Regions from separate parts of the Paraburkholderia sp. JPY465 genome, predicted to be linked through region 3. Evidence: predicted binding sites of a transcription regulator. Region 3 holds the regulator's gene; each other region holds the start of a gene.
What was found. The regulator LexA, encoded in region 3, represses DNA repair genes until DNA is damaged. The targets are predictions, from matches to a motif close to ACTGTATNNNNATACAGT.

Region 1: recA (recombinase RecA) is a predicted target of LexA. The motif match lies at 9,082-9,099, and genes of this name have one in related genera.
Region 2: QFZ94_RS17360 (ATP-dependent helicase) is a predicted target of LexA. The motif match lies at 5,770-5,787, and genes of this name have one in related genera.

What each region holds. Positions count from the first base shown of each region.
Region 1 is NZ_JBNDMT010000003.1:198,973-209,675, reverse strand. Features, by position in the region: gene moaC (cyclic pyranopterin monophosphate synthase MoaC) at 1-42, shown strand, start outside; gene QFZ94_RS15515 (nucleotide pyrophosphohydrolase) at 74-424, shown strand; gene QFZ94_RS15510 (PglL family O-oligosaccharyltransferase) at 482-2,266, opposite strand; gene QFZ94_RS15505 (pilin) at 2,434-3,057, opposite strand; gene QFZ94_RS15500 (TerC family protein) at 3,215-3,919, opposite strand; gene sucD (succinate--CoA ligase subunit alpha) at 4,086-4,967, opposite strand; gene sucC (ADP-forming succinate--CoA ligase subunit beta) at 5,098-6,267, opposite strand; gene QFZ94_RS15485 (DUF2889 domain-containing protein) at 6,325-6,999, opposite strand; gene recX (recombination regulator RecX) at 7,129-7,896, opposite strand; gene recA (recombinase RecA) at 7,904-8,980, opposite strand; gene QFZ94_RS15470 (response regulator) at 9,235-10,035, shown strand; gene QFZ94_RS15465 (sensor histidine kinase) at 10,045-10,703, shown strand, end outside.
Region 2 is NZ_JBNDMT010000003.1:592,830-603,532, reverse strand. Features, by position in the region: gene QFZ94_RS17385 (CreA family protein) at 1-280, shown strand, start outside; gene QFZ94_RS17380 (helix-turn-helix transcriptional regulator) at 407-1,249, shown strand; gene QFZ94_RS17375 (AzlC family ABC transporter permease) at 1,437-2,198, shown strand; gene QFZ94_RS17370 (AzlD domain-containing protein) at 2,195-2,518, shown strand; gene QFZ94_RS17365 (DUF4088 family protein) at 2,787-3,554, shown strand; gene QFZ94_RS17360 (ATP-dependent helicase) at 3,585-5,723, opposite strand; gene QFZ94_RS17355 (hypothetical protein) at 5,844-6,107, opposite strand; gene QFZ94_RS17350 (hypothetical protein) at 6,200-6,718, opposite strand; gene QFZ94_RS17345 (RNA-binding S4 domain-containing protein) at 7,076-7,294, shown strand; gene QFZ94_RS17340 (MATE family efflux transporter) at 7,590-9,005, shown strand; gene panS (ketopantoate/pantoate/pantothenate transporter PanS) at 9,350-10,309, shown strand; gene QFZ94_RS17330 (phospholipase D family protein) at 10,560-10,703, shown strand, end outside.
Region 3 is NZ_JBNDMT010000003.1:1,604,687-1,615,389, reverse strand. Features, by position in the region: gene QFZ94_RS22015 (ABC transporter permease) at 1-741, opposite strand, end outside; gene nodI (nodulation factor ABC transporter ATP-binding protein NodI) at 761-1,675, opposite strand; gene QFZ94_RS22005 (universal stress protein) at 2,017-2,484, shown strand; gene QFZ94_RS22000 (DUF2939 domain-containing protein) at 2,556-3,113, opposite strand; gene QFZ94_RS21995 (hypothetical protein) at 3,291-3,635, opposite strand; gene lexA (transcriptional repressor LexA) at 3,738-4,388, opposite strand; gene QFZ94_RS21985 (sulfate ABC transporter substrate-binding protein) at 4,701-5,747, shown strand; gene cysT (sulfate ABC transporter permease subunit CysT) at 5,906-6,802, shown strand; gene cysW (sulfate ABC transporter permease subunit CysW) at 6,799-7,803, shown strand; gene QFZ94_RS21970 (sulfate/molybdate ABC transporter ATP-binding protein) at 7,804-8,862, shown strand; gene QFZ94_RS21965 (CysB family HTH-type transcriptional regulator) at 8,984-9,910, shown strand; gene QFZ94_RS21960 (asparaginase) at 9,964-10,703, shown strand, end outside.

The DNA.
Region 1 (10,703 bases), 1.4 Mb from region 3:
AAGCATGGCGGGAAATCGGGGGACTGGGTCGCGCAAGCTTGAAGCGCGGGTCGACAACTATCCGGGTAGCACCATGACCATCGACGAACTGCTCAAGCAGCTACTGGCGTTTCGCGACGCGCGCGACTGGCGGCAGTTTCACACGCTGCGTAACCTGATCGTCTCCACCGGCATCGAAGCCGGCGAGCTTCTGGAGACGATTCAATGGAAGTCCGACGCGCAGATCGACACGCTGCTCAGTGATCCCGAGCAATCGACGAACCTCCGGCACGAGTGCGCCGACGTCTTCATGTACCTGCTGCTGGTGGCTCATACCGCAGGCTTCGATCTCGTCGACGCGGCCGCGGAAAAACTGAAGCTGAACGAAGCGCGCTACCCCGTCGACAAGGCGAAAGGCACGGCCGCGAAGTATTCCGAGTTGTGAACTTAGAGGCGAGGAGGCCTGCCTTGACGCGAGCACGCCGAAGCCTCCGCGGCCCGATCAATCTTCGTCGCTGTCGTCATCCGGTGCCGCATCCGCTGCGGGCCTGCCGTAGCGCTTCACCAACTGCTCCTTGAAACCCGCGAGCGACTTCTGCTCGTCGACGAGCTGGTACACATAGCCGAGCTGCGCGGGCCAGTCCTTCAGTTCCTCCGCGAAAATCCGCAAGCGTTCGACCGTATCGAGCGCCGCCGCGGTATCGCCGGTCAGCGCCTGTAGCACCGCGTAGCGACGCAGCACGGTTTCGCCCGGCAACAGTGCGATCGCCTGCTTGTGCATCGCGAGCTTGCGTTGCAGGTTCAGCGGATTCATCGGCTGCAGTGTCGCCAGACCGTATTCGCCCCACGCGCCGAACATGAACGAAGGATCGGCGGCGTACTGTTCGGCTGGACGCTGACCGTAGTACAGCACCTCGGCGCGCGCATAGTCGCGATAGATCGGATACAGCGCGGCGAGTCCGCCGAATACCACGACCGCGAACGCGCCGAGCGACAGTTTCGCGGGCACCGCGCGCAACGGCCGCGTTTCGAGCAAGCCGAACACGAACATCGCAGGCAACAGGAAGAACATGTACTGCTGCGGATACTCGACGAGCGCATGCATCGTCAGCACGCCGATCAGCGCGATGCCGAACACGCGCGTGGCGCTTTGCGGCGCACGCACGACACGCACGAGCCACGCGACGAGACCCACGAGCACGATCCCGAGTCCGATAAGACCGGTTTTGGCGAGCAGATCGACGAAGATGTCATGCGAGTTGTTGGCGATTTCGACGCCGCCCAATTGCCTGACGAGCGCGAACTGATAGCTCGGAAATTCGCCCCAGCCGACGCCGAGCAGCGGATGCTGCTTGAACATCGTCCAGCCGTATTTCAATAGCGCGATGCGCGGCGCGATTTGACCGGCATCCTGGAAGCGCTCGGCCGCCGACTGCCCGAGTTCGAGGTGAAAACGCACGTTGGCCCAGCGAATCACCGCATTGACCACGAAAAACAGCACCGCGAGCGCGATCGGCACCAGCCAGTCACGGCTGCTACGACGCGATTGCGGTTCGTTGCGAGTCTGCGCGAACGCCATCCAGAAGCCGGCCACGACGATCACCCCCATCTGCAGCCACGGACCGCGCGACACGGTCAGCGCGAGGCCGACGGAGAAAATCGTCGACACGAGCAGCCAGATAGGCAGCGCGATGCGGCGCGTCTGCACGAGGTACAGCGCGCCCGCCATCGCGAACGCGATATAGGTCGCGAGGTGGTTCGCCTGCGCCATGTTGCCGAACGGCCGGCGATCGACAGTGATGTTGTACGCGACGATGAGCGGCGCCACGCGCGTTTCGAGGTGAAACAGCTGGATCACCTGGCTGAACACCGAGAACAGGCCGCCGACGATCAACGCCCCCGCCGCCCAGCGCAACGCGGTCTCGTCGAGTTTCACACGCGTGAAGCCATAGCCCACGTGCGCGGCCATCCACGCAGCGAGCAGGAAGCCCGCGCCGAGCCAGTTCATCGACGGCTCAGCGACCGGCAGCACGAACGTTTGCAGCACCAGCAGGAGGCCGAACAGCAAGGGCACGAGCGCGACCATGGGCGACGCGAAGCTCACGCGCGGCCGGGCGGTCGCGACCGTCAGCATGACGGCCGCCCCGGTCAGCAGATACAGCGCGAGCGAGGTGAATTCGGAGTAGAAGGTTGGGATCGGATACGTATGGTTGGCAACCGCGTAGGGCAGGATCAACGCAAGAGCCAGCAGTACGAGAGACAGGTAGCGCGCGAAAGGGGTGGGCATCGAATCAACGGTGGGCGTCAGCAACCGGCGCACTATACAAAAATTTCGTTGCACTGTGCGCCGGTTCGGCCGAAATAGGCTGCAAATCAGCCCTTTACGTTGTGGCTTCGAGTCGTCCGGTCAGCGCCCGGCCGTCGTCTCGTTGGCTTGTTCAGTTCATCTGCCCCTTACGATCGGCACTCGGGCGGCGCCAGATTCGCCGCGAGCGTCGGCGCTTCACCCGGCATCGGCCCCGACCCCGGCGCCGGCAACGAAGACGCGCTCTTGCCGCTCGCAAAGCATTCCCACGTCAGCGCGCCCGTCTGCACCGTGTCCTTGGCCAACGCGACACGTGCGCTCGGCGCATCGGCGTTGTCCGGCACCGAGGGCACCAGCGTTATCGTGTTCGCGCCGGCCTGCGCGACGCGCGTCGAGTACCTGATCGTGATCTGACCGGTGTCGTCGTCGATCTGGATGGACTCGACGTTGCGGGTGGCGGGCGGCGACGCATAACCGCCGCTGAATGCGTTGCCGCTCGCGGCGTTTTCGGCCACCGCGAGCCGCGCCGACGCCGCGAGCGACAAGCCCTCGCCGACCCGGCTGCGCGCCAGATAGTCCTGATACGCGGGAATCGCATAGGCCGCGATCACGCCGACGATCGCCAGCACGATCATCAGCTCGATCAACGTGAAGCCGACGCCGCAGCGCCGGCAAAGGCGCGCGAACCAATTCTCGCGCCAACGTGCGCGGCGCGACCTACGCGAAAATTGCGTCGATTGAGAGTAAGGGGAATACGGCAGGGTAACGATCATCGGCAGACTCCTGATACGAGAAACGCGTGACCCGTGGATCGGGAACAGGCGTTTCCATCGTAGCGAGCGACGCTTGCGCGTCACAGTCAGCCGGATGGCCAGGCTTGCATTCGGACGGCATCACGGCTTAGGCAGCGGCGCACCGTCGATGCCATGCTCACACCGCCGCGCGTTTCGCGTTACGGCGCTTCAACAGATAACCGACGATCACGACGAACAGCGCGCCCGCGATGCTCATCCCGTATTCCGCGACGGGCGTGTCGAGGATCGGCCAACGGTCGCCGGCCGGGTCGTTGACCATCAGACCGCCCGCGATCCAGCCGAGCAGGCCCGCGCCGAACAGCACGATGCCCGGAAAGCGATCGAGCAGCTTCAGAATCAGCTGGCTGCCCCACACGATCAGCGGAATGCTCACGACGAGGCCAAAGATCACCAGAGCCAACCGGTGCTCGTGCTCCGCGGCTTCGGCCGCGCCCGCGATCGCGATTACGTTGTCCACGCTCATTACCGCATCCGCGATGATGATCGTCTTCACCGCCGAGATCAGCTTGTCGGCCGGCTTGACGTTGTCGTGAACGTCGTGCGCGGGCGCGAGCAAGCGCACGCCGATCCACAGCAGCAGCAACCCGCCCGCGAACTTCAGGAACGGCACGTCGAGCAGCGCGACCGCGAATGCGATCAGCACGACGCGCAGCAGGATCGCGCCGGCGGTTCCCCACACGATGCCGCGCATGCGTTGCGACTGCGGCAGGTTGCGGCAGGCGAGCGCAATGACGACCGCGTTATCGCCGCCGAGCAGCACGTCAATGACGATGATCTGAAAGACCGCGCCCCAATTGAGCGTCGTGAAGAATTCGAGCATGGAAAAAAGAATAAGAAAAAATCTACCGAGCGGACAGCACGACGGCGCAAGTGCGGACGAAAAAAAAGCGGGGGAGTCTGCACTCCCCCGCTTTTCGGGACCGCTCGCTCACGAAAGGACTTCGTAAGCGTATCAAAATCGCGCGCTCACGGCACGCGAATTCGATTTACAGCATCGCCTTCAGAAGACGCGCCATTTCCGACGGGTTCTTCGTGACCTTGATACCGCATGCGTCCATGATTTCCAGCTTCGCTTCAGCGGTGTCCGCACCGCCCGAGATCAGCGCGCCGGCGTGGCCCATGCGCTTGCCCGGAGGCGCCGTGACGCCGGCGATGAAGCCAACCACCGGCTTCTTCATGTTGTCCTTGATCCAGTGCGCGGCGTTCGCCTCGTCCGGACCGCCGATTTCGCCGATCATGATGACGGCGTCCGTATCGGGATCGTCGTTGAACATCTTCATCACGTCGATGTGCTTCAGACCGTTGATCGGATCGCCGCCGATACCGACTGCCGAAGACTGGCCGAGGCCGATCGCGGTCAGCTGGCCGACTGCTTCATACGTCAGCGTGCCCGAACGCGATACGACGCCGATGCGGCCCTTGCGGTGGATGTGACCCGGCATGATGCCGATCTTCAGTTCGTCCGGCGTGATCGTGCCCGGGCAGTTCGGTCCGAGCAGCAGCGTCTTGCGGTTTTCGCGACGCATACGGTCCTTGATCTCGATCATGTCGCGGACGGGGATGCCTTCCGTGATACAGATTGCGAGATCCAGGTCGGCTTCGACGGCTTCCCAGATTGCCGCAGCAGCGCCTGCCGGCGGAACGTAAATCACCGACACGGTTGCGCCCGTTTCAGCCTTGGCTTCAGCGACGCTAGCGTAGATGGGGATGCCTTCGAAATCTTCGCCGGCGCGCTTCGGGTTCACGCCCGCGACGTACGCTTCGCGGCCGTTTGCGTATTCACGGCAAGCACGCGTGTGGAACTGACCGGTCTTGCCGGTGATGCCCTGCGTGATGACCTTGGTGTCTTTGTTGATCAGAATCGACATGTATTGACCTCTGTTCGTTTGGCGTCGCGCGGTAGCGCCACGCGGCGCGATGCTTCACGCCTGTGTCGCTCGCGCGCCGCCACTCGTCATTTTGGCAAATGAGCTGGTAAATGCGCCGTAGACAGGTGGCTTACGCCTTGCCCGAAGCAGCCGCGACGACCTTCTGAGCCGCTTCTTCCATGCTGTCCGCCGAGATGATCGGCAGGCCGGATTCGGCGAGCATCTTCTTGCCCAGGTCTTCGTTCGTGCCCTTCATGCGGACCACGAGCGGCACCTTCAGCGACACGGCCTTCGACGCCGCGATCACGCCTTCCGCGATCACGTCGCAGCGCATGATGCCACCGAAGATGTTGACCAGAATCGCGGTCAGGTTCGGGTTCTTCAGCATGATCTTGAACGCTTCGGTAACCTTCTCGGTCGTAGCTCCTCCGCCGACGTCGAGGAAGTTCGCCGGTTCGCCGCCGAACAGCTTGATGGTGTCCATCGTTGCCATTGCGAGGCCAGCGCCGTTCACGAGGCAGCCGATGTTGCCGTCGAGCGAGATGTACGCGAGGTCGAACTTCGACGCTTCGATTTCAGCCGGATCTTCTTCGTCCAGATCGCGGTAAGCGACGATTTCCGGGTGACGGAACAGCGCGTTCGAATCGAAGTTGAACTTCGCGTCGAGTGCGATGACCTTGCCGTCGCCGGTCAGGATCAGCGGGTTGATTTCGGCGAGCGATGCGTCGGTTTCCCAGAATGCTTTGTACAGGCCTTGCAGGATCGCGCGGGCTTGCGGGATCGAAGCGTCGGGCACGCCGATCTTCTTCGCGAGGTCGTCTGCTTCCGAGTCCTTCAGGCCGGTCGACGGATCGACCGCAACCTTGTGGATCAGCTCAGGCGTCTTTTCCGCGACTTCTTCGACGTCCATGCCGCCTTCGCTCGATGCCATCACGACGATCTTCTGCGAAACGCGATCGATCACGAGACCAACATACAGTTCCTTCTTGATGTCAGCGCCTTCTTCGATCAGAAGGCGATTGACCTTCTGGCCTTCCGGACCGGTCTGGTGCGTGACGAGCTGCATGCCGAGGATCTGGTTCGAGTACTCGCGAACCTGTTCCAGCGACTTGGCGACCTTGACGCCGCCGCCCTTGCCACGGCCACCTGCGTGGATCTGAGCCTTGACGACCCACACCGGGCCGCCGAGCTCTTCCGCGGCCTTGACCGCATCATCCACCGAGAAGACCGGCTTGCCGCGCGGTACCGCGACGCCGAATTTCCGCAGGATTTCCTTACCCTGGTACTCGTGAATCTTCATGCGTGATTCCCTTCAGTCTGAGAGTTGGATAGAACTTCGATTCCGTTTTGCCGCCGTTCAGGCCGGCGCGTCGCCGCTTGGTGCGCGAGTCGCCGCGTCGTCCGACGAGGCCGCGCGTTCCGCCGGACGCGGTGCGTGGCCATACCAGCGCGGATAAAACTGTTTCACCGCCTCGCCGTCGAAACGCAGCGCGTGGCAGCGTCCCAACTGGAATGGCGGTTTGTCGTTGGAATGCTCGCCTGTGCCGTTAGACGATTCGTCTCCCGAACCCGCGTTCGCGCCCGGCGTGCCTTCATCGGTGTTCCAGACTTCGCCGGCGAACGCCTGGATCGCGGCGGTCGGCAGCATCGCGCACAGCTCGGTGAGATGCGTGCAACCGGCCGTGCCGGCCAGCAAACGGGCAGCATCGCGACGGAAGTTGTGGAACAGATTGAGCCCGATGAGGGCACGGTAGGCGGGATTGCTGGCCTGGCATAACCCTGGATAGGGTACCCAGTCGGACGACGCCTCGGCGTCGACGACATTGAGCTTGCGATCGATGGTGATGCGAAGCCAGAGTTCATGGATCGGCTGACCATTGGGCCGGATTCCCGACGGAAGCGCCACATCTCGAGGCTTTTCGTCGGTCAGGCACGCTTCCACATCCCACAGGCCATCGGCTCGCTCGTAAGCTTCCGCTCTGATTGCGCGACGATGGCGCAACTGACGGGACACTGGCGGGGAGAGCGACATGCGGGAAGGAAAGGCCGGATTGGAAAACTTCTGGATTTTAGCATAACGGGTATTTGGGACAGCCCCGATTGCGCACGGCCTCGCGCCGGGCTACGGCGCGGCAATCGACCGGCCGTCGGGGCTGACGTGCTAGTCGCCGTCCCAGATGTCGTCAATACCCTTCAGGATTTTGCCGATCGTCGCGCCGGAGAAGCCGCGCGACGCCAGGAAGCGCGCCTGCTTCGCGCGCTCGGCCGGGGTTTTCGGCAGCTGGCCGAACTTCTTGCGCCAGACCGCCTGAGCGCGCGCGAGTTCGGTTTCACGCAATTGCGCACTCGCCTCTTCGACCAGCACTGGGTTCAGCGCGTGCTGCTTCAGTTCGCCGAGAATGCGGCTCGTGCCGAGCCGCGTTGCGCGCCGGTGAACCAGACTTTCCGCGAAGCGCGAGTCCGATAGCCAGTTTTCGGCTTCCAGTGAGTCAAGCACCGTGTCGAGCGAATCGGTTTCCTCGACGTAGGGCTTCAGCTTGCGCGCGAGTTCGGCGCGGCTATATTCGCGACGCGACAGATAGCCGAGCGCGCGCGCTTTCAGCGGACGGGTTGGGCGTTGTGATTTTCTGCTGTCGTCTTGGTCGGCCTGCCCCGGTTTCGCTTCGCCGGCCTGGCGACGCGAACGGGTGTAGGTGACTTCGGAGGGGGATTGGGAATCGTGTCCGGAGAGATCCGGGCTGGACGATGCTGCAGGGGATCCGGACCGTGTACGCTGCGGCCCGCGGCCTGCGGCGCGGTCATGTGCGTCGAACGATTCGAACGGATCGAATGGATCGCCGGAATCAGGCGATCCATCCGCCGTGTCGCGCGGGCCGTCCGGATAGCGTCCGGAGTCGGAACCGGACAGAGGCCGGCCTTTGCGTATCACGTGATGCTTACTCTTCTTCGCCCGCGACTTCAGCGTCCGCGCCGGTCACGGCGTCCGCCATCGCGGTGACGCCCAGCGATTCGCGGATACGGTTTTCGATTTCGCGAGCGATGTCCGGATTTTCGCGCAGGAATTCACGCGCGTTGTCCTTGCCCTGACCGATCCGCTCGCCGTTGTAGCTGTACCATGCGCCAGCCTTGTCGACGATCTTCGCCTGCACGCCGAGGTCGATGATTTCGCCCTGACGCGAGATGCCCTCACCGTACAGGATGTCGAAGATGGCTTCGCGGAACGGCGGCGACACCTTGTTCTTGACGACCTTCACGCGTGTTTCGTTGCCGATCACTTCGTCGTTCTTCTTGATCGAACCGATGCGGCGAATGTCCAGACGCACCGATGCGTAGAACTTCAGCGCGTTACCGCCCGTGGTGGTTTCCGGGTTGCCGAACATCACGCCGATCTTCATGCGGATCTGGTTGATGAAGATCACGAGGCAGTTCGTGCGCTTGATCGTGCCGGTCAGCTTGCGCAGCGCCTGCGACATCAGACGCGCCTGCAGACCCGGCAGCGAGTCGCCCATTTCGCCTTCGATTTCCGCCTTCGGCACCAGCGCCGCGACCGAGTCGATCACGATCATGTCGATCGAGCCCGAGCGCACCAGCGCGTCGGCGATTTCGAGCGCCTGCTCGCCGGTGTCCGGTTGCGAGACCAGCAGGTCGGCGACGTTCACGCCGAGCTTGCCCGCATATTGAATGTCCAGCGCGTGTTCCGCGTCGATGAACGCCGCAGTGCCACCGAGCTTCTGCATTTCGGCGATGACCTGCAGCGTCAGCGTGGTTTTACCGGACGATTCCGGACCGTAGATTTCGACCACGCGGCCGCGCGGCAAACCGCCGACGCCCAGTGCGATGTCGAGGCCGAGCGATCCGGTGGAGACCACCTGGATGTCTTCGACTGCCTCACCTGCGCCGAGCCGCATGACCGACCCTTTGCCGAACTGCTTTTCGATCTGCGCGAGCGCGGCGGCGAGAGCCTTGCTCTTTTCAGCAGTCAGTCCAGCCGAGCCTTTCTTGCTTTCTTCCATGAATCGTCCTTTGCTATGATGAACGGCGTCTGAGGCAGGTGTGCACCCGTGGTTTCACTCGAATTGAGCGGAGCCTGCAGGACATCACACGAAACGCAGACACTGTATAAAAAAACAGTGGTTTTGGCAAGCGCGATTATGATGCGAACGCGCATTTTTAATGTCGCGTCACCCCCACTACCCACAATAATGTTCGGAGACCGCTGCGCGCCGGGGCAAGCCCCACGGTGCCGGCAAAGCCAGGCTGGCGCACCATGCGAATTCTGATTGCCGAAGACGACAGCATACTCGCGGACGGTCTGGTTCGATCACTCCGCCAATCGGCCTATGCGGTCGATCACGTCAAAAGCGGCGTAGAAGCCGATACCGCGTTGTCAATGCAGACGTTCGACCTATTGATCCTCGATCTGGGCCTGCCGCGCATGTCCGGGCTGGAGGTGCTGCGCCGCCTGCGCGCGCGCAATTCGAACCTGCCCGTGCTGATCCTGACCGCCGCAGACAGTGTCGACGAACGCGTCAAAGGCCTCGACCTCGGCGCCGACGATTACATGGCCAAGCCCTTCGCACTGAACGAACTCGAAGCGCGCGTGCGCGCGCTGACGCGGCGCGGTGCCGGCGGCGGCCCGACCGTCGTGCGGCATGGCTCGCTGTCGTTCGATCAGGTGGGCCGCATCGCCTATGTCAACGACCAGGTGATCGATCTGTCCGCGCGCGAGCTCGGTCTGCTCGAAGTGCTGCTGCAACGGATCGGTCGGCTGGTCTCGAAAGAGCAGCTCGTCGACCATCTGTGCGAATGGGGCGAGGAAGTCAGCAACAACGCGATCGAAGTCTACGTGCACCGGCTGCGCAAGAAGATCGAGCCGAGCGGCGTGCGCATCATCACCGTGCGCGGGCTCGGCTACTGCCTCGAAAAAGCGGCGCCGCCCGCGAATGCGAACACGCCCGCCGCCGGCTCCGAGCCGCAAACGGCGCAAACGGCACAAGCGGCACAAGCAGCACCACCTTCCCCCGCGCCGTCGTCCGCCGCGATGCCGGCGAGCCATCACTACAAATAGAGGCCAGCGATGTCCGCACGCGCTGATCGCGCCACGGCGCACGCGGCGGACCTCGACGAGGCGCGCGACGCGCGCTACGCCAACCCGTTCGCCCCGCCCGACGAAACCGAAGCCGCCGCCGAGGCGCGTCCGCGCTCGCTGTTCGGCGAGATTCTCGACTGGATGCTCGCCCCGCTGCTGCTGTTGTGGCCGATGAGCCTCGCGGTCACCTATCTGGTCGCGAAATCGATCGCGAACGGGCCGTTCGACCGCGCGCTCGAAACCGACGCCTATGTGCTCGCGCGCCAGATCCATCCGGTCAACGGCGTCGCGGAGCTGTCGCTGCCCGACTCGACGCGCGACTTCCTGCGCGCCGACAACGTTGACAGCGTGTTCTTCCAGGTGCTCGGCACGCGCGGCGAGCTGGTGGCCGGCGAGCGCGACATGCCGCTGCCGCACGAGGAGGACCGCCCGCCACCGGGCCTCGTCGAATTCCGCGACGACGTGCTGCGCGGCAACGACATCCGCGTCGCGTATACGACCGTCGAGTTTCCGCAGACGCCGGGCGCGCAGCCCGTGCTGGTGCAGGTCGCCGAAACGCTCGACAAGCGCAGCCAGCTCGCCAACGACATCATCAAGGGCGTGATCCTGCCGCAGTTCGTGATCCTGCCGCTCGCGATCCTGCTCGT
Region 2 (10,703 bases), 1.0 Mb from region 3:
CAAAGGCACGCTCGGAATCGCCGAAGATCCTACCGAGGCGTCGATCGCGTGTCGCCAGGTCGGGGAGCTGCATTTCACCGGCCCCATCAAGCAGAAGGACGACGTGTTCTCGGTCAGCATGTCGCTGATCTTCAAGTCGCTGCACGTGGTGCGAGTAGTCGACACGAAGCGCAACGCGCTGGTCTATCTGACCTACAGCGACCGTGTGGTCAGCGGCAGTGCGAAAAACAGCGTGAGCGCCGTGCCGATGCCGACCGGCACGACGATTCCGCTCAAATAACGCAAGTATCGTCAATTGACGGCGCGAGCGGCACGCGGCGCGACGCTGCGCGCCCGCGCGCCCATCGCCGTGCACACCCACGACACCACGACGCGTTAAACTGACCGGTCCTGCCGGACTTTCGTCATGACCGCCACCCCTCGTTTCCGCGATTCCGCCCGCTACTGGCGCACGCCGCTCCTGCCCGGCGCGGATCTGCTCACCGCCGAATATCACGACCACGAGTTCGCGCCGCATTGGCACGACGCCTACACGATCCCGGTGATCGTCGCGGGTGCGGAATGCTATCGGTATCGCGGCGAGAACCATGTCGCCGAAGCGGGCAGCGTGCCGATCATCAATCCGGGCGAGTTGCATACGGGGTCGAAGGCGGTCGAGGCAGGCTGGCGGTATCGCGTGATGTATGCGCCGGTCGAGTTCCTCCGCGCGCTTGCCGACGAAGTCGCCGGGAAACCGCAGGCCTTGCCGTGGTTTGCGCCCGGCGTGATCCGCGATCCCGATCTCGCGATGCGGCTCGGGCACGCGCACCGTCTGCTCGAAGCCGGCGACGACGCGCTCGCCGCCGAAGCCGCGATGCTCGACGCACTGTCCACCTTGCTGGTCCGCTATGCGCAGACGCGCCCCGCCTCCGCGCGCGTCGCCACCGACGATACCCGCGTCGCACTGATGCAGGAGCGGCTGACCGGCGACCTCGTCGAACCGGTGACGCTCGCCGAAGTCGCGAAGTCCGCGGGTCTGTCGCCGTTCCACGCGGCGCGGCTGTTCACGCAATCGACCGGCCTGCCGCCTCATGCGTGGCGCAATCAGGTGCGCCTGCAGCGCGCGCTCGCGCCGTTGCGCGCCGGCGTCCCGGTGACCGACGTCGCTGCCGCGAGCGGCTTCACCGATCAGAGCCATTTCACGCGGCATTTCCGGCGCATGTTCGGCGTGCCGCCGGGCCAATGGCAGGGCACACAGCGCGGCTCGTAACGCGACGCGGCACCGCCGTCGCGTGCGCCGCGCGCGGTGAGCATCGAGCCACAATTCACCGGCCTTCGCCAGCCCTTCACCAGCCATCCCCCCGCTACGCCGTAGCACCGCATCAGCACCCGCCGCAAGAACGTACAAGTCCGAGCGCCCGTCAGTCGCTATGCTTCCGAAATCAAGGAGGCTCAGATTGACCGATTCCACCCAAGGCCAGCCCACCCACGGCAGCCATCTCAAAGAATTCGCCGCCGGCGCGCGCGACATCATCCCGATGATGGTCGGTGCCGCGCCGTTTGGCGTCATTTTCGGCACGCTCGTGACGTCGGGCCCGCTGCATCTGTGGCACGGCCAGTTGATGTCGCTCGTCGTCTTCGCGGGCTCCGCGCAGTTCATCGCGCTCGGTCTGATCGCCGGACATGCGAGCTTCGCCGTGATCTGGGCGACCACGCTGGTCGTCAATCTGCGTCACGTGCTGTATAGCGCCACGCTCGCGCCGCACGTCGCGCATCTGCCGAAGCGCTGGCGTTGGGCGCTCGGCGCGCTGCTCACCGACGAAGTCTTCGCGGTCGCGTGGGAGCACTACCGGCATCGTGAGCCGGGCACCGTCGGTCCGTACTACTTCTTCGGCGCCGGCGTCGCGATGTATCTGAACTGGCAGCTGTGGACCGTCGCCGGCCTGCTGTTCGGCGCGGCCTTCCCGGGGCTGCAGTCGCTCGGCCTCGACTTCGCGATGGTCGCGACGTTCATCGCGATCGTCGTGCCGCAACTGGTCGCGCTGCGCTATATCGCGGCGGCCGTCACCGCCGGCACACTGGCATTTTTCTGGCAAGCTTGGCCGTACAAGCTCGGCCTGCTCGGCGCGGTGTTCGCTGGGGTCGCGGTCGGCGTACTGCTGTCGATGTCGCGTCTGAACCCGCGTGGCGCGCGCCGTCCGGTGGAGGCCACGCGATGAACTACGTCGCTCTGATCGTCGGCATGGCCGCGATTACATGGTTGATCCGCGCGGCCGTGTTCGTGCTCGGCGACCGCCTCGTGTTCCCGCCGCTGATGCGCACCGCGCTCAGCTTCGTGCCGGTGACCGTGCTAACCGCGATCATCGTCCCGATGGCCGTGTCGCCGCACGGCAACAACGCCGAGTTGACCTGGCGCAATCCGCAGCTGGTCGGCGCGCTCGCCGCGGTCGTCGTCAGTGCCGCGACGCGCAGGCCGCTGCTGACGATCGCAGTCGGTCTAGTGGTGTTCTTCGTGTGGCAGTGCGTAGTGCTGAAGTAAGCGCGCCCCCTCCCCAGTCGCAGCGAGGCGCGCAAGCGCCCGAAGCACCCCTCCAAAGCCCGCGCCCGTCGCCGGGCCGCCCTCAAGTTTCCCGCCACCCCGCCGATATGCAGTCGAGGTCCGCTCATCGGGAATCGTCCCGTTGGTTACGCGGCAACAGCTTGAAATCGAGCGCGTCGGCAGCCGGCGTCGCGTCGCCTCGGTCCGGAAGTGACCGGGCGATCGTGCCACGGCGTGCCGCGCGCGGCCGCATTAAACGGGATAACACATGGGTCAAATCACCCTGAAACTGAAGGACGAGACCGTCGCGTCGCTGCGCAAAGACTTCGAGGCCTTTTTGCGGGTCTCGCTGAAGCTCGATCCGCAGTTCGCGACGCCGTCGTTCGAAGATTTCTTGCGCGCGAAGCTGCTCGACAACATGGTGCCGCTCACCGAACACGCGGTGCAGCGGATGCTGCAAGGCGGCCAGTACGCTTGGGCCAAACGCACGTTGGACAAAGAGTTTCCCGACGTCGTGTCGATCCTGATGCGCCAGGCGAGCGAGTTCGGCTTCGGTTTCGCGGCGCGCTCGGAATGGACGCCCGAGGAACTCACCAAGCAATGCCGCGACTGGGCCGCCGCGATCGTCAAGGAAGCGGAAGGCGACGCGACGCTGGTCGATCCGCTCGCCTCGCAGATCAAGAGCACGGTGCAGGACATCCAGGCGCTCGAGGAAGTGATGCAGACGCCGGCATGGCGGCTCGTCGAATCGCTGCGCCAACGCGTCTACGAGGCGAAGATCGCGTGCGAGACGAGCGTGGGCAGCACCGCGCGCGAGAAGCTCGGTGAACTGCGCGGGCTGTTGCGGCTCGGCATTTCGCACGGCACGTTTCAGAAGCAGGAAGCGCAGCAGATCATGGAGTATCTGCGGCTATTGAAGCCGGAGATTTTCGTCGAGGAGCCGTACGACGTGTTCTCGCGGCTCGCGGCATGGCTGCGCAATTTCTTCGTGCCGCCGCCTCCGGTCGCGCAGCAACAGCAGCGGCAGCCGCGTTGAGCTGCCACTGACCCGAGCGGCGCTAGCCGCTCAGTCCCACATCTTCCTGAGCTTCGCCGCGATCTCGATCTTCGCCTGCGCTGCGGCGGCAAGCCCCGCCGCGCTCGGCGCGCTCGCCACCGGCACGCGCGGCCACGCGTAGGCGTCGAAAAGCGGCAGCATCGGCGTGGCGATGAAGCGGGTGCGCGACGCCCACACATGGCGGTCGCCCAGATGCGTCTGGTTGTGCACGTAAAAGCGCTGCGGCACGACGATATGCAGGTCTTCCTTCGCGCGCGTCATCGCCACGTAGAGCAGGCGCCGCTCCTCGTCGATTTCCTCGTCGCTACCGGCGCCCAGATCGGACGGAATGCAGCCGTCGACGCCATTCAGCACGAACACGTTGCGCCACTCCTGGCCCTTCGCCGAATGGATCGTCGACAGGATCAGGTAGTCCTCGTCGATCAGCGGCACGCCGGATTCGTCGCTAGTGGCGTCGGGCGGATCGAGCGTCAGTTCGGTCAGGAAGCGCTCTCGCGACGGATACGTGCCCGCGATGCTTTCCATCTGCAGCAGGTCCGCGTGACGGATCGCGGCGTCCTCGTGATTGCGCTCCAGATGCGGTTCGTACCAGCGCCGCACCATCTCGAACTCGGCGGGCCACGGCGTTTGCCGGCCGTACACGCTCGACATCAGCTTGACGAACGGATGCCAGTCTTCCTGCGCCCTTGCGGGCGCCGCAAACGCGGCCAGCACACCGCCCGCGGTCGCGACCGGATCGCCGCCACCCGCGCGCGCGACGATGTCGTCGAGCACCTTCGCCGCGGTGGCCGGACCGACGCCGGGCAGCAGTTGCACGACGCGAAAGCCGGCGACGCGGTCGCGCGGATTCTCGGCCCAGCGCAGCACCGCGAGCACGTCCTTCACATGCACCGAGTCGAGAAATTTGAGCCCGCCGAACTTGACGAACGGAATGTTGCGGCGCGTGAGCTCGATCTCGAGCGCGGCGCTGTGATGCGCGGCGCGAAACAGCACCGCCTGCGACTTCAGCTTCACACCCTGCTCGCGCGCTTCGAGTACCTGCTCGACGACGTAGCGAGCTTGCGCCGCGTCGTCGGCGACCGTGACGAGGCGCGGGCGCTGCGCCGACGCCTTGTCGGTCCACAGATTCTTCGTGTAGCGCTCGCTCGCGAGTTCGATCACCGCGTTCGACGCCGCGAGAATCGGCTCGGTCGAGCGATAGTTGCGCTCGAGCGTGACCTGCTTCGCGGGCGGCTCGAACTGCGTGGGGAAATCGAGGATATTGCGCACGGTCGCGCCGCGAAACGAATAGATCGACTGCGCGTCGTCGCCGACCACGGTCAGGCCGCGGCCGTCCGGCTTCAGCGCGAGCAGGATCGACGCCTGCAGGCGGTTGGTGTCCTGGTATTCGTCGACCAGCACATGGTCGAAGCGCGCCGACAGATCGGCCGCGATGCTGGGCTCGGCGGCCATGTGCGACCAGTAGAGCAACAGATCGTCGTAGTCGAGCACGCTCTGCTTCTGCTTGGCGTCGACGTACGCGGCGAACAGCCGGCGCAGATCGTCTTCCCACTCGCGACACCACGGAAACGCGCTGTCCAACACCTGGCCGAGCGATGCGCCGGTGTTGACGACGCGCGAGTAGATCGCGAAGCAGGTGCCCTTCGCCGGCAAGCGCCGCTCTTTCGCGGACAGTCCGAGCTCGTGGCGCACGAGGTTCATCAGGTCGGCGGAGTCTTCGCGGTCGTTGATCGTGAACGCGGGCGCGAGGCCGATCAGATCCGCGTATTCGCGCAGCAGCCGCGCGCCGACGCTGTGAAACGTGCCCGCCCACGTCAGCCCTTGCGCGAGCGCGGCGCGTGCACCGACGGTGGTAGCCGCGGCGCCGGTGATGCGTGTCACGCGGCGGGTCATTTCGAGCGCCGCGCGGCGCGAAAAGGTCAACAGCAGGATGCGCTGCGGATCGGCGCCCTTCACCACCAGATTGGCGACGCGATGCGCGAGCGTGTTGGTCTTGCCGGAGCCCGCGCCCGCGATCACGAGCAGCGCGCCGGGCAGCGCGTCTGGCGTGTCGGTCCCGTATTCGACGGCTTCGCGTTGAGCGTCGTTGAGCTTGGCGAGCCAGGCGGCGGTATCGAACGACGGAGCGGATTCGGCGACGGTGGACACTGAGCGGTTTTTAACGGGTTGGATGGATTTTCAGGATGCGACGCATACTGTATATCCATACAACCCCATGCGACAAGCGCCCCTTTTTTGGGGTGCCTGCGCGCCGGTCTAAACCGCCCGCTACTGCTTCTTCGCGTCCTTCACGTTGGCATCAGCGGCGGCCTTGTCGGCGTCGGCCTGCGCGTCGGTTTTGGTCTTGTCCGCCTTCGCCTGGGCGACCGCGGCTTTCTTGTCGGCCTTCGCCTGTTCCTTCGCGGCCTTCTTGTCCGCGTGCGTGGCGGGTGCCGAAGCCGGGTCCGCGGTCTGCGCGAATACGGCCGATGACAGGCAAGCCGCGATCAGCGCGGCGTAAATGCGATTTCGGCTGGAACGGTCGATGTTCATTTTGAATTCTCCATGAGGCACAGCTTGCAAAGTGACAGACGCCCGCGGCGGGCGAGCCTCGCCGACCCACGCGCCGCGGCATCCTGCGGGGCTTAGTGCTTGACGTCCGCGCCGTCGGCCTGCGCGGCAGCCTGCCCTTCCATCTCCATCTTCATTTCGTTATTGGCGCTCTGTTTGTCAGCCTTCTGGTTCAGCTTGGCGCCGCGCACCTGCTCCTTGTACTGGTCCTTCGCGGCCTTTTGCTCCGCCTTCAGTTCCGCTTTCGAGGACTTCTTCGCCGCGCGATACTCGGCGCTGGCCTTCGCGTCGGCGTCGCGCTTCTGCACGAGCGGGTCGGTCGAGCCCGAAGCCGTCAGACGTGCCGGCGGCGGCGCGGCGACGCCTTGCGCGGCGGGCGCGCCCGGGACTTGCTGCATGCCTTGCGCCGAAGGCGGCACCTGCATGCCCTGGGCACCGGCCCCGGACTGCGGCGCCATCCCGGCGGCCCCCTGGCTCTGGATCTGCGCCTGACCGCCGATGCCTGTTGACGGCTGCGCGGTCTGCGCGACGGCGGCCGTCGCGGCAAAAGCAGTGAGGGCGGTACCGATCAGGAGCGTACGAATCTGGGTCATGGCAATCCTCTCTAGACTTAGTTGTGATTCGGGCGGACTCTCTGGCGTCGTGAAGACTGATGGTCCACGCGCCCCGCCAGGTCTGTGCGTCGCTGGATGGGTAGCCGGGGAGCGATCCCGGAATACCAGCGGGCTTTGCTGCTGAGGTGCACTTTAGGAGTGAAATCCATCCGGTGCGACCAGCGTTACGGAACGTTTCACTTTCCGACAACTGAATAACATCTACTTTCATTTGCTTGCGTGATGGCTCGCTGGATGCATCCGGAACAGGCGCGACGGCCCGGAGCCGCCGCGCCGCCGTGCACTTGCTTTATGATGCGAACCCCCAACGCGACCCGTGCCCAAGGTGCAAACGCCATGCCCAATCTCAATTTCACGCTGACCGGCGAGTACGTCGAACTGCACAATCTGCTGAAGATCACGGGCCTCGCGGATAGCGGCGGCTCCGCGAAGATGATGGTCGCGGACGGCGCGGTGATGGTCGATGGCCGGGTCGAGACGCGCAAAACCTGCAAGATCCGCGCGGGCCAGGTCGTGCTGCTCGGCGATACGCGGATCGCGGTCCACGAAGGCTGACGCCACTCCGGAAATTCGCAGGACGCCGCGCACCGGAACTGTGCGTTGTCCATCGACATCGCCCGGGCGAGGCAATAAGCTGTCGGTTTCGACAGGTAAACGACGGACCGCGCCACTGGCGAGGAGTCGGCTGACCGGCTCGTCGCCGCGCCGCGGAATTTCCCCGCCCGCTGCGCCACCGCTCCAACGCCCGTCGGAGCGCGGCGCGATGCAATGCGGCGCCGCTCGCGCCCGCCTTTCGCTGTCGCCACTGCTGTTGCCACCGCAGTGGCCAACTTTCGCCGCCAGGCATTCGATGACTCAACCCAGCTTCGCCCACGCGGCCAGCCGGCCGCCGACCCTATCCCGCCACGCGGCCGACACCGCGCGGCTCGCCGCGCCGCTCGCGATCGCGCAACTGTCGCAGATGGCGATGAGCGTGACGGACACGATCCTGCTCGGCTCGCTGGGCCCCGACGCGCTCGCCGCAGGCGGCCTCGGCGCCAACCTCTTTTTCGTCGTCGTCACGCTGCTGCAAGGCGTGCTGACCTCGGTCAGCGTCAGCGTCGCGCACGCGCGCGGCGCGCAGGACGACGGCCGCGTGCCGCATATCTACTGGACCGGTTTCCTGCTTTCCGTGCTGCTGGCGGTGCCCGCGTTCATCCTGTTGTCGTTCGCGTCGCACATCCTGCTCGCGTTCGGCGAGCCGGGCCTGCTCGCGCACAACGTCGGCCAATACGCGGCGGTGCTGCGCTGGGGCGCGCCCGCGAGCCTGATCGGCGTCGGCCTGATGCGCTCGTTCCTGCCGGCGATCGGCGCGGCGCGGCGGCTGCTGTGGGTGTCGATCGTGAGCGTCGGCGTGAACGGCTTCCTGAACTACGGGCTGATTCACGGCGCGTATGGGCTGCCGCGGCTCGGCTTTCTCGGCTCGGCGGCCGCGACCACGATCACCGTGTGGCTGACTGCGCTCGTGCTGATGGCGCTGCTTCATCTGCGGCCGCGCTTCCGGCATTTCGTCGTCGCGACGCGGCCGAAGCTGCCGCTGATGGGCGAGCTGTTCGGCATCGGCTGGCCGGTCGCGATCACCTACGGCGTCGAGTCGACGCTGTTCCTTGCCACCGGTCTGATGGTCGGCCTGCTCGGCGAATCGCAACTCGCCGCGCATCAGATCGCGCTGAACGTCGCGTCGGTCGCGTTCATGGTGCCGCTGTCGATCGGCCAGGCGGCCAATGTGCGGGTCGGCTACTGGGCCGGCGCCGGTCAGCCGCTCGCCGCGCGCCACGCGGGCTTCGTCGCGCTCGCGCTCGGCGTCGGCTTCATGTCGATGTCGGGTCTCGTGCTGATCACCGCGCCGCATTGGATCGTCGGGCTGTATCTGCATCTCGACGATCCGGCCAACGCGCCGACCATCGCGCTCGCCAGTTCGCTGCTCGGCGTGGCGGCGATCTTCCAGATCGTCGACGGGATGCAGGCGGTAGGCTCCGGCTGTCTGCGCGGCCTGAAAGACACCCGCATCCCGATGATCGCCGCCGCATTCGGCTACTGGGTGATCGGTTTTCCGACCGGCTATCTGCTCGCGTTTCGCGCCGGCCTCGGCGCGCGCGGCTTGTGGTGGGGGCTCGCCGCAGGCCTCGCGAGCGTCGCGCTGCTGATGACGCTGCGTTTTCACAAGCTGAGCGGGCGGCAGCCGCCGACGGTGGCATCGGCCACACCGCCCGCGCACTCGGTCTGAGCAGTAGCGGCAAGCCTCGCTCCTGAAGCACTCCCTGTAAAAGGTAAAATGCCCGCCGCTGCACGCGAGCGCTAACCCGCGCTCATGCCACGAACCGCACGACGGCGCGCCTCACGAAGGCAGGCGCCGGACTGGCGCCGCCGGGACACCCCACCATTGCCCGCGACGCGTGCGGCTCCGACTGGCCGCCCGCGTCTGCCGCGCTTTCGCCACGGCGCTTGCCGTAGCCGCTTCACCCGCTTCACCGTGCTTCGGCGCGGCGAACGCCGCAACGCCGGCCGACACCCGGCCGCGCCGCGGCCCCCGCTTTCTCGCGATACAACATAACCAAGGACCACCCCCCCATGCTTGCCCGCGTCACCCGCCTGTTTCCGCTCTGGGCCGTGCTCGTCTCGGTCGCCGCGTACTTCTCGCCGGCCTCGTTTTCCGGCGTCGCACCGCACGTCACCACGCTCCTCACGATCATCATGCTGGCGATGGGCGTCACGCTGTCGGCCGGCGATTTCCTGCGCGTGTTCACGCGCCCCGCGCCGGTGATCGCCGGCATCGTGCTGCACTACCTCGTGATGCCGCTCGCCGCATGGGTCATCGCGAAGGCGCTGCGCATGCCGCCCGACCTGACCGCCGGCATGGTGCTGGTCGGCAGCGTCGCGAGCGGCACCGCGTCGAACGTGATGATTTATCTCGCGCGCGGCGACGTCGCGTTGTCGGTGACGATCAGCGCGCTGTCGACGCTCGTCGGCGTATTCGCGACGCCGCTGCTCACGCGCCTTTACGTCGACGCGTCGATCTCTGTCGATGTGCACGGCATGCTGATGAGCATCCTGCAGATCGTCGCGCTGCCGATCGTCGTCGGTCTCGTCGTCAATCATCTGTTCGGCAAGCTGGTGCGCAAGATCGAACCGATCCTGCCGCTCGTGTCGATGGTCGCGATCGTCCTGATCATCGGCGCGGTGGTGGGCGGCACGCAGAAGAGCATCGCGTCGGTGGGCTTCCTCGTGATGATCGGCGTCGTGCTGCACAACGGTATCGGCCTGCTCGGCGGCTACTGGGGCGGCCGTCTGCTCGGTTTCGACGAAGCCGTCTGCCGTACGCTCGCGATCGAAGTCGGCATGCAGAACTCCGGCCTCGCCGCGACGCTCGGCAAGCTCTACTTCACGCCGATCGCCGCGCTGCCGGGCGCGCTGTTCTCGGTCTGGCACAACCTGTCGGGCTCGCTGCTCGCGGGCGTGTGGGCGGGCCGACCGGCGAAAGGCTCGACCCATCCCGAGGGCGAGCGCGCGCTGCACGCCGAGCGCGTCTGATACGGCGTTCGCGCGCCGTGGTTCGTAGCAGGTGATGGATCACCGAACCGCGGTGCCCGCGCGACCAACGCGCGGCACTCCGCTGCGTTTGCCGACGTACGCGGAACCCGCGCCCCAATTCCCTTAGAATGGTTTTCTCGACAGCGTGCACAGGCCTGCGCTGTCGCCACGCGAAAAGCTTGCAAAACAAGGGGAAAACAGCGTGCAGGGCCAATTCGAACAACATAGGCGGGCCGCGCGCCGCCGCTCGATAGTCAGCACAACGAGGCAACTCTTCCTGCTCTGCTGCGCGGCGGCATTTTTGACCGCCTGCGCGACGAAGCCGCCCGCCACCGCGTTCGACCGCCAGGTCACGCACGCGCTGCCGGCCACCGCCGACACGCCGCTGCGCGAA
Region 3 (10,703 bases):
CGCGTGCTCCATCGGCCGGCCGAGCATCGCTGGGCGCATCAGATCGACCGCATTGGCGAGCGGCAGCGCGGCGGTCACCGCTTGCGCGGCGCCGGGCAACTGCGAGATCGGAAAGAACACGCCGGAGAGGAGCAGCATCGGCGTGAGCACGAGGGTCTGATAGAACATGAAAAAGTCGTACGACGGCGCGAGCGCCGTCACGATCATCGCGAGGCTCGCGAACGCGAGACCGGCCAGCACGATGACCGGCAGCGCGAGCAGCATCGACGGAAAACTCGCATAGCCGAGCGCGCCCGCTACCAGCATGATCGCGACACCCGACAACACCGATTTGCTGGCGGCCCACACCACCTCGCCGAGCACGATATCGCCGAGGGTAAGCGGCGTATGCATGATCGCTTCCCACGTCCGCTGCACGTGCATGCGCGAAAAGCCCGAATACATCGACTCGAAGCTCGCTGACATCATCACGCTCGACGCCACCGTGCCCGCCGCGAGGAACGAGATATAAGACACGCCGTCGACGTGCCCGACCATCAGCCCGAGCCCCAAGCCGAGACCGAACAGATAGATCATCGGATCGGCGAGGTTGCCGAACATTGACGCGATCGCGAGCTTCTTCCACACCAGATAGTTGCGGCGCCACACCGCGATCCAGTTCGTGGCGTTGGCGGGGAAGGCGCCGAACGGCTCTTGTGCCGATGGCGTGGCGTCGTGGGTTTCGTAGGTGCGTGCGTCCATCAAGTGCCTCGCTGCGGGTTCAGTCCTGCATTTCGCGGCCGGTGAGCCGCAGAAACACATCTTCGAGATTCGCCGGCCGATGCAGATAGCGCAAATCCGCGCGCTGCTTCAGGCGCATATGCACGGGCTGTGCGTCGTTCACGTAACAGAACAGGGTCTCGCCGCTGATCTCGGTGCGCTCGGCGAGCGGTGCGAGTTCGTCGCGCAATGCAAACGGATCGGGACCGTAGATCTCGATCACGTCGCAGCCGATCTCCGACTCGATCAGCTCGCGCGGCGCGCCTTCGGCGATCTTGCGTCCTTCCTCGATCACGCACAGTCGATGACAAAGCCGTTCGGCTTCTTCCATGAAGTGCGTGGTCAGCAGGATGGTCTTGCCGCGCGCTAGCAGCGATCTCAATCGCTCCCAGATCAGATGGCGCGCTTGCGGGTCGAGACCGGTGGTCGGCTCGTCCATGATCAGCACGTCGGGATCGTTGATCAGCGCGCGTGCGAGCGTGAGGCGCCGCTTCATGCCCCCGGACAGCTCGCTCACGCGCGCGTCCGCCTTGTTCTCGAGGCGGGCGAATTCGAGCAGACCCGGCACCGCCGCGCGACACTGCGCGGCGCTCATCCCGAAATAGCGGCCGAACACGAGCAGATTTTCACGCACGGTGAAATCGGGATCGAGGTTGTCGAACTGCGGCACCACGCCCACGCGCGAGCGCGCGAGGCGCGCACGGCCCGGGATCGGTTCGCCGCACAGGCGGATCGCGCCGGCGTCGGGCGCCGCGATGCCGAGCAGCATGCGCAGCGTCGTGGTCTTGCCGGCGCCGTTGGGGCCGAGCAGCCCGAAGCATTCGCCGGTATTAACATGAAACGACAAGCCGTCGACGACCGTTTTTTCGCCGTAGCTTTTCCTGACCTGATGGAACTCGATGGGGGCGGCGGGCATGACTCGAGTGAGGCTCCGGGAACAAGACATAACGTACGCACAAGAACAAACAACATACCTGCGACGCACGCATTGCGCACAGGCCGCTTATTCTAGGGTATCGGCCACTGATGCGAGCGGGTGTCCGGGAACGCGTAATGCGTGGGATGCGATGCGTTCGCATACCAAGTTTTGCGGTGCCGCAAACGTGCGCGAACACTGCCTCAGCTGGCCCAACGCTTGTGCAGACGGCGTCAGCACGCACCGACTATGCACTTAGCGTTTTCCATCCCTTGCAAGCCGAATTGCGGCGCACCATGATTGATTCAGACCGCGCTTTCCGCGCGAATGGGAGAAGACAGATGGCGAGCTACCAGAAAATCCTGTTGTGCTACGACGGCTCGCGCGAAGGCCGCAAAGCCCTGCGTTGCGGCGCCGATCTGGCGTTGGACCTGAAGGCGGAAACGCATCTGCTGTCGGTCGTCGACATGCGTTCGAGCATCGCGCAAAGCGCGGGCTTATTGACCGATGTGGCCTGCGGAAGCTTCGAAAAAACGGCCCGCGAAATTCTGCAGGAGGGCGTGAACTGGCTGACCGAGCGAGGCGTGAACGCGCAGGGGCATTTCGCATTTGGTCATCCGATCGACGAGATCGCCAATCTTGCCAACGAGTTGCACGTTGACCTCGTGGTGGTGGGTCATCGCTGCCGGACCGGTTTGTCGCGGTGGTGGATGGGGGCGGGCAACACGCCGCTGCTCGACCGCGTGTCGTGCAGCATTCTGGTGGCGTGCTCTTCCGCGCAGGAGCAGCAGCAGGCGGCCGCGGCGTAATTCGAACAAACCTGACACGCGGCTGGCCGCAATGACCAGCCCGCGCATCCCTTCAGTTCACGGCTTGAACCTCACTCGTTCAGATTGATCGCCGCGAGCTTCCACGTGACCAGACCTTCGCGACGGAAGATGGCCGAATAGTTCGCGTTGCCTTCGCCGCGCCGGTACGTGACCACAAACTCGTTGAGACTCCGGTAGCCGGCCGTGCTTTGACGCCCGGGCGGCGGCGCGCTTGCCTGCGTGGGGGTGTCGCCCGCGGATGGTGCGGCCGGCGCTTCACCGCCCGCGGCTGGTGGGGCGGACGGTTGCTCGCCCGGTGTGCCGCGCGGCGGCATGCCGTTCAGCAGTGCCGCGACGCCGTCGGGTGTCGCATAGGCATCGACGAGCGGGCCGATCAGTGTCACGCCGATCACCGCGCCGATCGTGGCCATCTTGTTGCCGGCATCCGCTTCGAGCCGGCGCGTCAGCATCGCGCCCACCTGCTGCTTCAGGCTATCGCGTAGCGCGGGGAAGTCGACGTACTGATTGACGGTTTGCACGTCACGCGCGTCTGCCGCGCGTTTCAGATTGTTCACCGCGAGATACGGCGACGCGTAAATAAACCCCAGCGCGGCAATCACGATCACCACGATCAGCGTGATCAGCAGCGGCCGGGTGGCGCTGCCCTGTGCGTTTCGGAATGGTCATCGAATGGGACTCCACGTCAGTGATGATCTAACGTCGACCACGGCGAGGTCGAAACGATCCCATCCCACGCGAATCTCTGAACATCCGAAGTGCTTATTGCATGCGTGTTCAGAATTCGCTCAGGCTTCGAACACCGCGCCGTGCACGTTGGCTTCGTCGGCTATGCAACGATCGATCATACGGCATACGGCGTCGACCGTGCCGACCATGATCAGTCGCGACGGTCCATGATAGACCCGCACCGGTGCGCGGCGCGCGGGCTCCGCGATATTCAGCGCCGAATTCAGCGATACGCGCGCAAACGCCGGCAACGACGACGGCAGACCGCAAGCTTCGGCAGTCACGTCGAACAGCGACGGCGTGCGCGCCGCGGGCGCCTCGATCGGCGCGCAAGGCGTGAGCTTGCGCAGATGGCGCAGACGGCCGAACTGGCGAAAAGGCAGCAGACGGGCAAGGCGTTCCATGAGTCTCTCCAGACGATGCAGCTTAAATGCGCGGCGTAATGCGGGCGTTAATGCGGCTTGGGTCGGACAAACCGGCGCGAGCGTTCCGGCAACAGCGAAGGATCAGAACTCGCTGGGGCGAATCAGCCCGACCGCGATCCCTTCGAGCGCGAAATCCGCGCTGCCGGTTTCCACGAAGATGTTGTCGTAGTCGGGGTTTTCGGCGATCAGCTCGATGCCGTTCGGCCGGCGCTTCAGACGCTTGACCGTCACGTCGTCGCCAAGGCGCGCAATGATGATCTGGCCGTCTTTCGCTTCGCTGCGCTTTTGCACCGCGAGCAGGTCGCCGTCGAGAATGCCCGCGTCGCGCATCGACAGGCCGCGCACCTTCAGCAGGTAGTCGGGCTTGCTCGAGAACAGCGCCGGGTCGCACGCGTAGTGCTGCGAGATATGTTCCTGCGCGAGGATCGGGCTACCCGCCGCGACCCGGCCGATCAGCGGCAGTGACAACTGCATCAGGCCCGCATGTGGCAGCGTGAACTGGTGCGGCGCATCCTCCTGCCCGGACAGCAGGCGGATGCCGCGCGACGCGCCGGCCGCCAGTTCGATCACGCCCTTGCGCGCCAGCGCGCGCAGATGCTCTTCCGCGGAATTGGCCGAACTGAAACCGAGTTCGGCGGCAATTTCCGCGCGAGTGGGCGGAAAGCCGGTGCGTTCGATCGCGCGGCGGATCAGATCGAAAACCTGCTGCTGTCGTGCGGTGAGTTTTGTCATGGCCACTGTATGTATGAACAGGTGACTGTATTTTTATACAGTATTCGGCGCATTTCAAGCTTTACTTTAAGTTCGGCGCAAGGGGCGCGCTGGGGCGTCGTTTATCGGCGACATGGCGGCGTTTTCGGCGTCGGAACAGCCGGCGCGTCTGCCGTTACCACTTTTGGGCATTAAAAAATGAGGAAACATTATTTTTAATGATGAAAGCCCTTCGATAGACTGGCTTCCGGGTTGGCGCTCATGTGCACGTGACCGCGACGCAAAACGACACCAGACGCTTATCAGCGGACCATCACGCGGAGAAAAACTGAAATGAACCATCGGCATACGGGGCTTGCGGCTCGAACCAGAAAACTGATCACGGCGCTTGCCGTCGGCGCGGCGGGTACGCTCGGCATGTTGGGCGCAAGCGGTGTCGCGCACGCCGACACCACGCTGCTGAACGTGTCCTACGATCCGACCCGCGAGCTGTATCAGGACATCAATCAGGCATTCAGCAAGGAATGGAAGGCCAAGACCGGCGAAGCCGTCACCTTCAAGCAGTCGCACGGCGGCTCGGGCGCGCAGGCCCGCTCGGTGGTCGACGGTCTGCAGGCCGACGTCGTGACGCTTGCGCTCGCTTACGACATCGACGCGATCGCGAACAAGGGGCTCGTCGACAAGAACTGGCAGAAGCGTCTGCCGGACAACGCATCGCCGTACACGTCGACGATCGTGTTTCTGGTGCGCAAGGGCAACCCGAAGCACATCAAGGATTGGGACGATCTGGTGAAGCCGGGCGTGTCGATCGTGACGCCGAATCCGAAGACCTCGGGCGGCGCGCGCTGGAACTACCTGGCCGCTTGGGCGTACGCCGAGCATCAGCCGGGCGGCAACGCCCAGAAGGCCAAGGAGTTCGTCGGCAAGCTGTACAAGAACGCCGGCGTGCTCGATTCGGGCGCGCGCGGCGCGACCACCAGCTTCGTGCAGCGCGATATCGGCGACGTGCTGATCGCGTGGGAAAACGAGGCGTTCCTGTCGGTGAAGGAGTTCGGCCCGGACAAGTTCGAAATCGTGGTGCCGTCGGCGAGCATTCTGGCCGAGCCGCCGGTCGCGGTGGTCGACAAGGTCGTCGACAAACACGGCACGCGCAAGCTGGCGGACGCGTATCTGAACTTCCTGTATAGCGAGGAAGGCCAGGAGATCGCCGCACGCAATTTCTATCGTCCGCGATCGAACAAGGTGCCGGCCGATCTGACCGCGAAGTTTCCGAAGCTGAAGGTGTACACGATCGACGATTCGTTCGGCGGCTGGACCAACGCGCAAAAGACCCATTTCGCGGACGGCGGCGTGTTCGATTCGATTTATCAGCCGCAGTAACAACCACGGCCTGAAGCACAGGCACAGGCAAAAGAGCGCGCCCAGTGGGCGCGCTTTCGGCTAACCGGGGTCCGGTGGCCAGCAGGGCGGCAACACCGCAGTACGGCAACACAGCAAAACGAACAACCGCGAGCATCAACCATGAACGAGTATCCAGCATGACCACGTTGACTTTCCGCAAGCCGAGCGCATTGCCCGGCTTTGGCCTGACACTCGGCATCACGGTGGCTTATTTGAGCCTCGTGGTGCTGATTCCATTGGCGGCGACCTTTCTGAAAACCGCGACGCTCGACTGGGACCAGTTCGTGCGCGCGGTCACGTCGCCGCGCGTGCTCGCGTCGTATCGGCTGACGTTCTTCTCGGCGCTCGGCGGCGCGCTGATCAACGCGGTGTTCGGCTTTCTCGTCGCGTGGGTGCTGGTGCGCTATAGGTTTCCGTTCAAGCGCATCGTCGATGCGGTCGTCGATCTGCCGTTCGCTCTGCCCACCTCGGTCGCGGGCATTTCGCTCGCGGCCGTGTATGCGGGTAACGGCTGGATCGGCCAGTTCCTCGCGCCGCTCGGCATCAAGATCGCGTTCACGCCGGTCGGCGTGCTGGTCGCGCTGACGTTCATCGGCCTGCCGTTTGTCGTGCGCACGGTGCAGCCGGTGCTCGAGGAGTTCGAGCGCGAGCAGGAGGAGGCGGCCGCGTGCCTCGGCGCGTCGCGCTGGCTCACGTTTCGCCGCGTCGTGCTGCCGGCCGTGTTCCCGGCGCTGCTGACCGGCTTCGCGCTCGCCTTCGCGCGCGCGCTCGGCGAATACGGCTCGGTGATCTTCATCGCCGGTAATGTGCCGATGAAGTCGGAGATCACGTCGCTCCTGATCATCACGAAGCTCGAGCAATACGACTATGCGGGTGCGACGGCGCTCGCGGTCGTGATGCTGGTCGTGTCGTTTCTGATGCTGCTGCTGATCAACACGCTGCAGTGGTGGCTGCAGCGCCGCACGAGCCGCGGCAATGCGGGGCCCGCGCCAGCTGCCACGAGCGTCGCCGCAATCGGTGGAGGTGCGCAATGAGCCGCCGTCCGACCAACCCGGCAAGCGGTGCGCGCCGCCCCGATCCGGTCAGCGAACCGCCCGTTGTGCGCTGGCTGCTGATCGGCGTCGCACTGTTGTTTCTCGCGCTGTTCCTGGTCGTGCCGCTCGCCGCGGTGTTCTACCAGGCGCTGAACAAGGGGCTGCGTTTTTACTTCGAAGCGCTCGCCGACCCGGATGCGCTGTCGGCGATCAAGCTGACGCTGCTCACCGCGTCGATCGCGGTGCCGCTGAACCTCGTGTTCGGCCTCGCGGCGTCGTGGTGTATCGCGAAGTTCGAATTCCGCGGCAAGGCGCTGCTGACCACGCTGATCGACCTGCCGTTTTCGGTGTCGCCGGTGATCTCCGGTCTGATCTACGTGCTGATGTTCGGCGCGCAGGGCTGGTTCGGCCCGTGGCTCGCAGATCACAACGTGCAGATCATCTTCGCGGTGCCGGGCATCGTGCTCGCGACGATCTTCGTCACGTTCCCGTTCGTCGCGCGCGAGCTGATCCCGCTGATGCAGGCGCAGGGCAACGACGAGGAAGAGGCCGCGCACGTGCTCGGCGCATCGGGCTGGCAGACGTTCCGTCGTGTGACGCTGCCGAACGTGAAGTGGGGCCTGCTGTACGGCGTGATTCTGTGCAATGCGCGCGCGATGGGCGAGTTCGGCGCGGTGTCGGTGGTGTCCGGCCATATTCGCGGGCAGACCGACACGATGCCGCTGCACGTCGAAATCCTCTACAACGAGTACAACTTCTCGGCCGCGTTCGCCGTGGCCTCGCTGCTCGCGCTGCTGGCGCTGGTCACGCTGGGGCTCAAGCTGCTGGCCGAGCGTCATATGTCGGCGGAACTGTCGGCGGCGCGTGAGGTGCCCGCGTATGCGGGACCGGCGCCGGGCGGTGCATCACAGGCCAATAGCGCGCAGTCCGCTTCTCATTCGTTTTTCGTCGACGCCACGCCTGCGTCGCAGCGACATCCGCTCAAGCAAGGAGAGCTGTAAATGGGTATCACCGTTCGTAACCTGCAAAAGCGCTTCGGCGATTTCGTCGCGCTCGACAACGTGTCGCTCGACTTCCCGCCAGGCGAACTCGTCGCGCTGCTCGGGCCGTCGGGTTGCGGCAAGACGACCTTGCTGCGTGTGATCGCGGGCCTCGAATACGCGGACGGCGGCCAGGTCGAGCTGCAAGGCCAGGACGTCGCGGCGGTCGGCGCGCGCGAGCGTGAGGTCGGCTTCGTGTTTCAGCATTACGCGCTGTTCCGTCATATGACGGTGTTCGAGAACGTCGCGTTCGGCCTGCGCGTAAAGCCGCGCAAGGAACGTCCGTCGGAGAAGGTGATTCGCGAGAAGGTGCATGAACTGCTGAAGCTCGTGCAACTCGATTGGCTTGCGCAACGGTATCCGTCCGAGCTGTCCGGTGGTCAGCGGCAACGCATTGCGCTTGCGCGCGCGTTGGCCGTGGAGCCGAAGGTACTGCTGCTCGACGAGCCGTTCGGCGCGCTCGACGCGAAGGTGCGCAAGGAACTGCGCAGCTGGCTGCGCCGTTTGCATGACGATCTGCATATCTCGACGATCTTCGTCACGCACGATCAGGAAGAAGCGCTCGAAGTGGCCGATCGCATCGTCGTGCTCAATCGAGGGCATGTCGAGCAGGTGGGAAGCCCGCAGGACGTGTACGACCATCCGCAGACGCCGTTCGTCTATGAGTTTCTCGGCGCGGCAAACCGTCTGCACGGCAACGTCGATGCGCAAGGCTTCGTCGTCGATGGCGCCGCGCTGCCGGTCGCGATCACGGCGGGTTTCAGCGGTCCCGCGTTCGCCTATGTGCGGCCGCATGATCTGCAGCTGTATCCGCAGGCAGCCGGGCATCGAAACGGCATCGTCGTCGACGTGCGGCGCGTGGTGACGCTCGGCGGCTCGGTGCGCGTCGAACTCGCCGGTCGCGAGGGCAATCTGCTCGAAGCCGAACTCGATCGCGAAACGTGGCGTGATCTGCAACTCGCGGTCGGCGACGGTGTGACCGCAGTGCCGCGCGCGCTGCGGGTGTTTCCGGCGCAGTGAGACGGCAGCGCCGCCGTGCGGCGCACGAAGCAGGCGTGAAACGTATCGGCCGTACCGAGTGGTTCCCTTTGGCATTTGACAGCTCTAATAACTCAACTCTGGCAGAACCGGAGACACAACGATGAATTTCCAGCAATTGCGCTTCGTGCGCGAGGCCGTGCGGCAGAACATGAACCTGACGGAAGTGGCGAACGTGCTGTACACGTCGCAGTCGGGCGTGTCGAAACAGATCAAGGACCTCGAGGACGAGCTCGGCGTCGACATTTTCATTCGCCGCGGCAAGCGGCTCACGGGCCTCACTGAACCGGGCAAGGCCGTGCATCAGTTGATCGAGCGGATGCTGCTCGATGCGGAGAATCTGCGCCGCGTCGCGCGTCAGTACGCGGATCAGGACAGCGGCCATCTCGTCGTCGCGACCACCCACACGCAGGCGCGCTATGCGCTGCCGAAGGTGGTCCGGCAGTTCACGTCGGTGTTCCCGAAGGTGCATCTGGCGCTGCGCCAGGGCAGCCCGCAACAGATCGCGCAGATGATCATCAACGGCGAGGCCGATATCGGCATCTCGACCGAGGCGCTCGACCGCTTCCCCGACATCGTCACGTTCCCGTGCTATTCGTGGCATCACGTGGTGGTGGTGCCGAAGGATCATCCGCTGGTCGGCCGCGAAAACCTGACGCTCGACGAGATCGCCGAATTCCCGATCGTCACGTACGACCAGGACTTCACGGGCCGCTCGCATATCGACCAGGCGTTCGCGAAAGCAGGCGCGTTGCCCGACGTCGTGCTGACCGCGATCGACGCCGACGTGATCAAGACCTACGTCGAGCTCGGCATGGGCATTGGCGTGGTCGCGGCGATGGCCTACGATCCGAAGCGCGACACCGAACTCGTCGCGCTCGATACGCAGCATCTGTTCGAGGCGAGCACGACGCGCGTCGGTTTGCGCAAGGGCGCGTTCCTGCGCGCGTACGCGTATCGGCTGATCGAAATGTTCGCGCCGCAGCTGAGCGAGACCGATATCGCGGCGCAGTTGCGCGAGGCCGCTTAAGCCTCGCGATTTCACGCATGGCGGCGCGCGGCGCATCGCTTACAATCGCCGCCATGACTACCTCGACATCCTCTCTCCCGACTCCTCCGAGCACGCCGGGCTCCGCTTCCTTGTTGCCGCGCATCGCCGTGCTCGCGACCGGCGGCACGATCGCCGGCGCGGCACCGGATGCCGCCAACACGTCCGGCTATCAGGCGGGCGTCGTCGGCGTCGATCAGTTGCTCGCGGCGGTGCCGGCGCTGTCGACGGTCGCGCGCGTCGCGCCGGAGCAGATCGCCAGCGTCGATAGCAAGGACATGGCGCTGCCGCTGTGGACCACGCTCGCGCAACGTATCAACGCGCTGCTCGCGAGCGACGACGTCGACGGCGTGGTCGTCACGCACGGCACCGACACGCTCGAAGAAACCGCCTACCTGTTGCACCTGACCGTCAAGTCGGACAAGCCCGTCGTGCTGACCGCGGCGATGCGGCCGGCGTCGGCGCTATCGGCCGATGGTCCGTTGAATCTGCTGAACGCGGTGACAGTCGCGGCGCATGCGGCTTCGTGCGGGCAGGGCGTGCTGGTCGCGTTCAACAATCGCATCCATTGCGCGCGCGACGTCGTGAAGACGAGCACCTATGCGCTCGACGCATTCCAGTCGCCGGAAATCGGTGCGCTTGGCTGGGTGCAGGATGGGCGCGTCGAGTTTCAACGCAGTGTGGTGCGCGCGCATACGCTTGCGAGCGAGTTCGCGATCGATACGGCGTGGCCGCACGTAGAGATCGTCGCGAGCTATGCGGGCGTGTCGCGCAT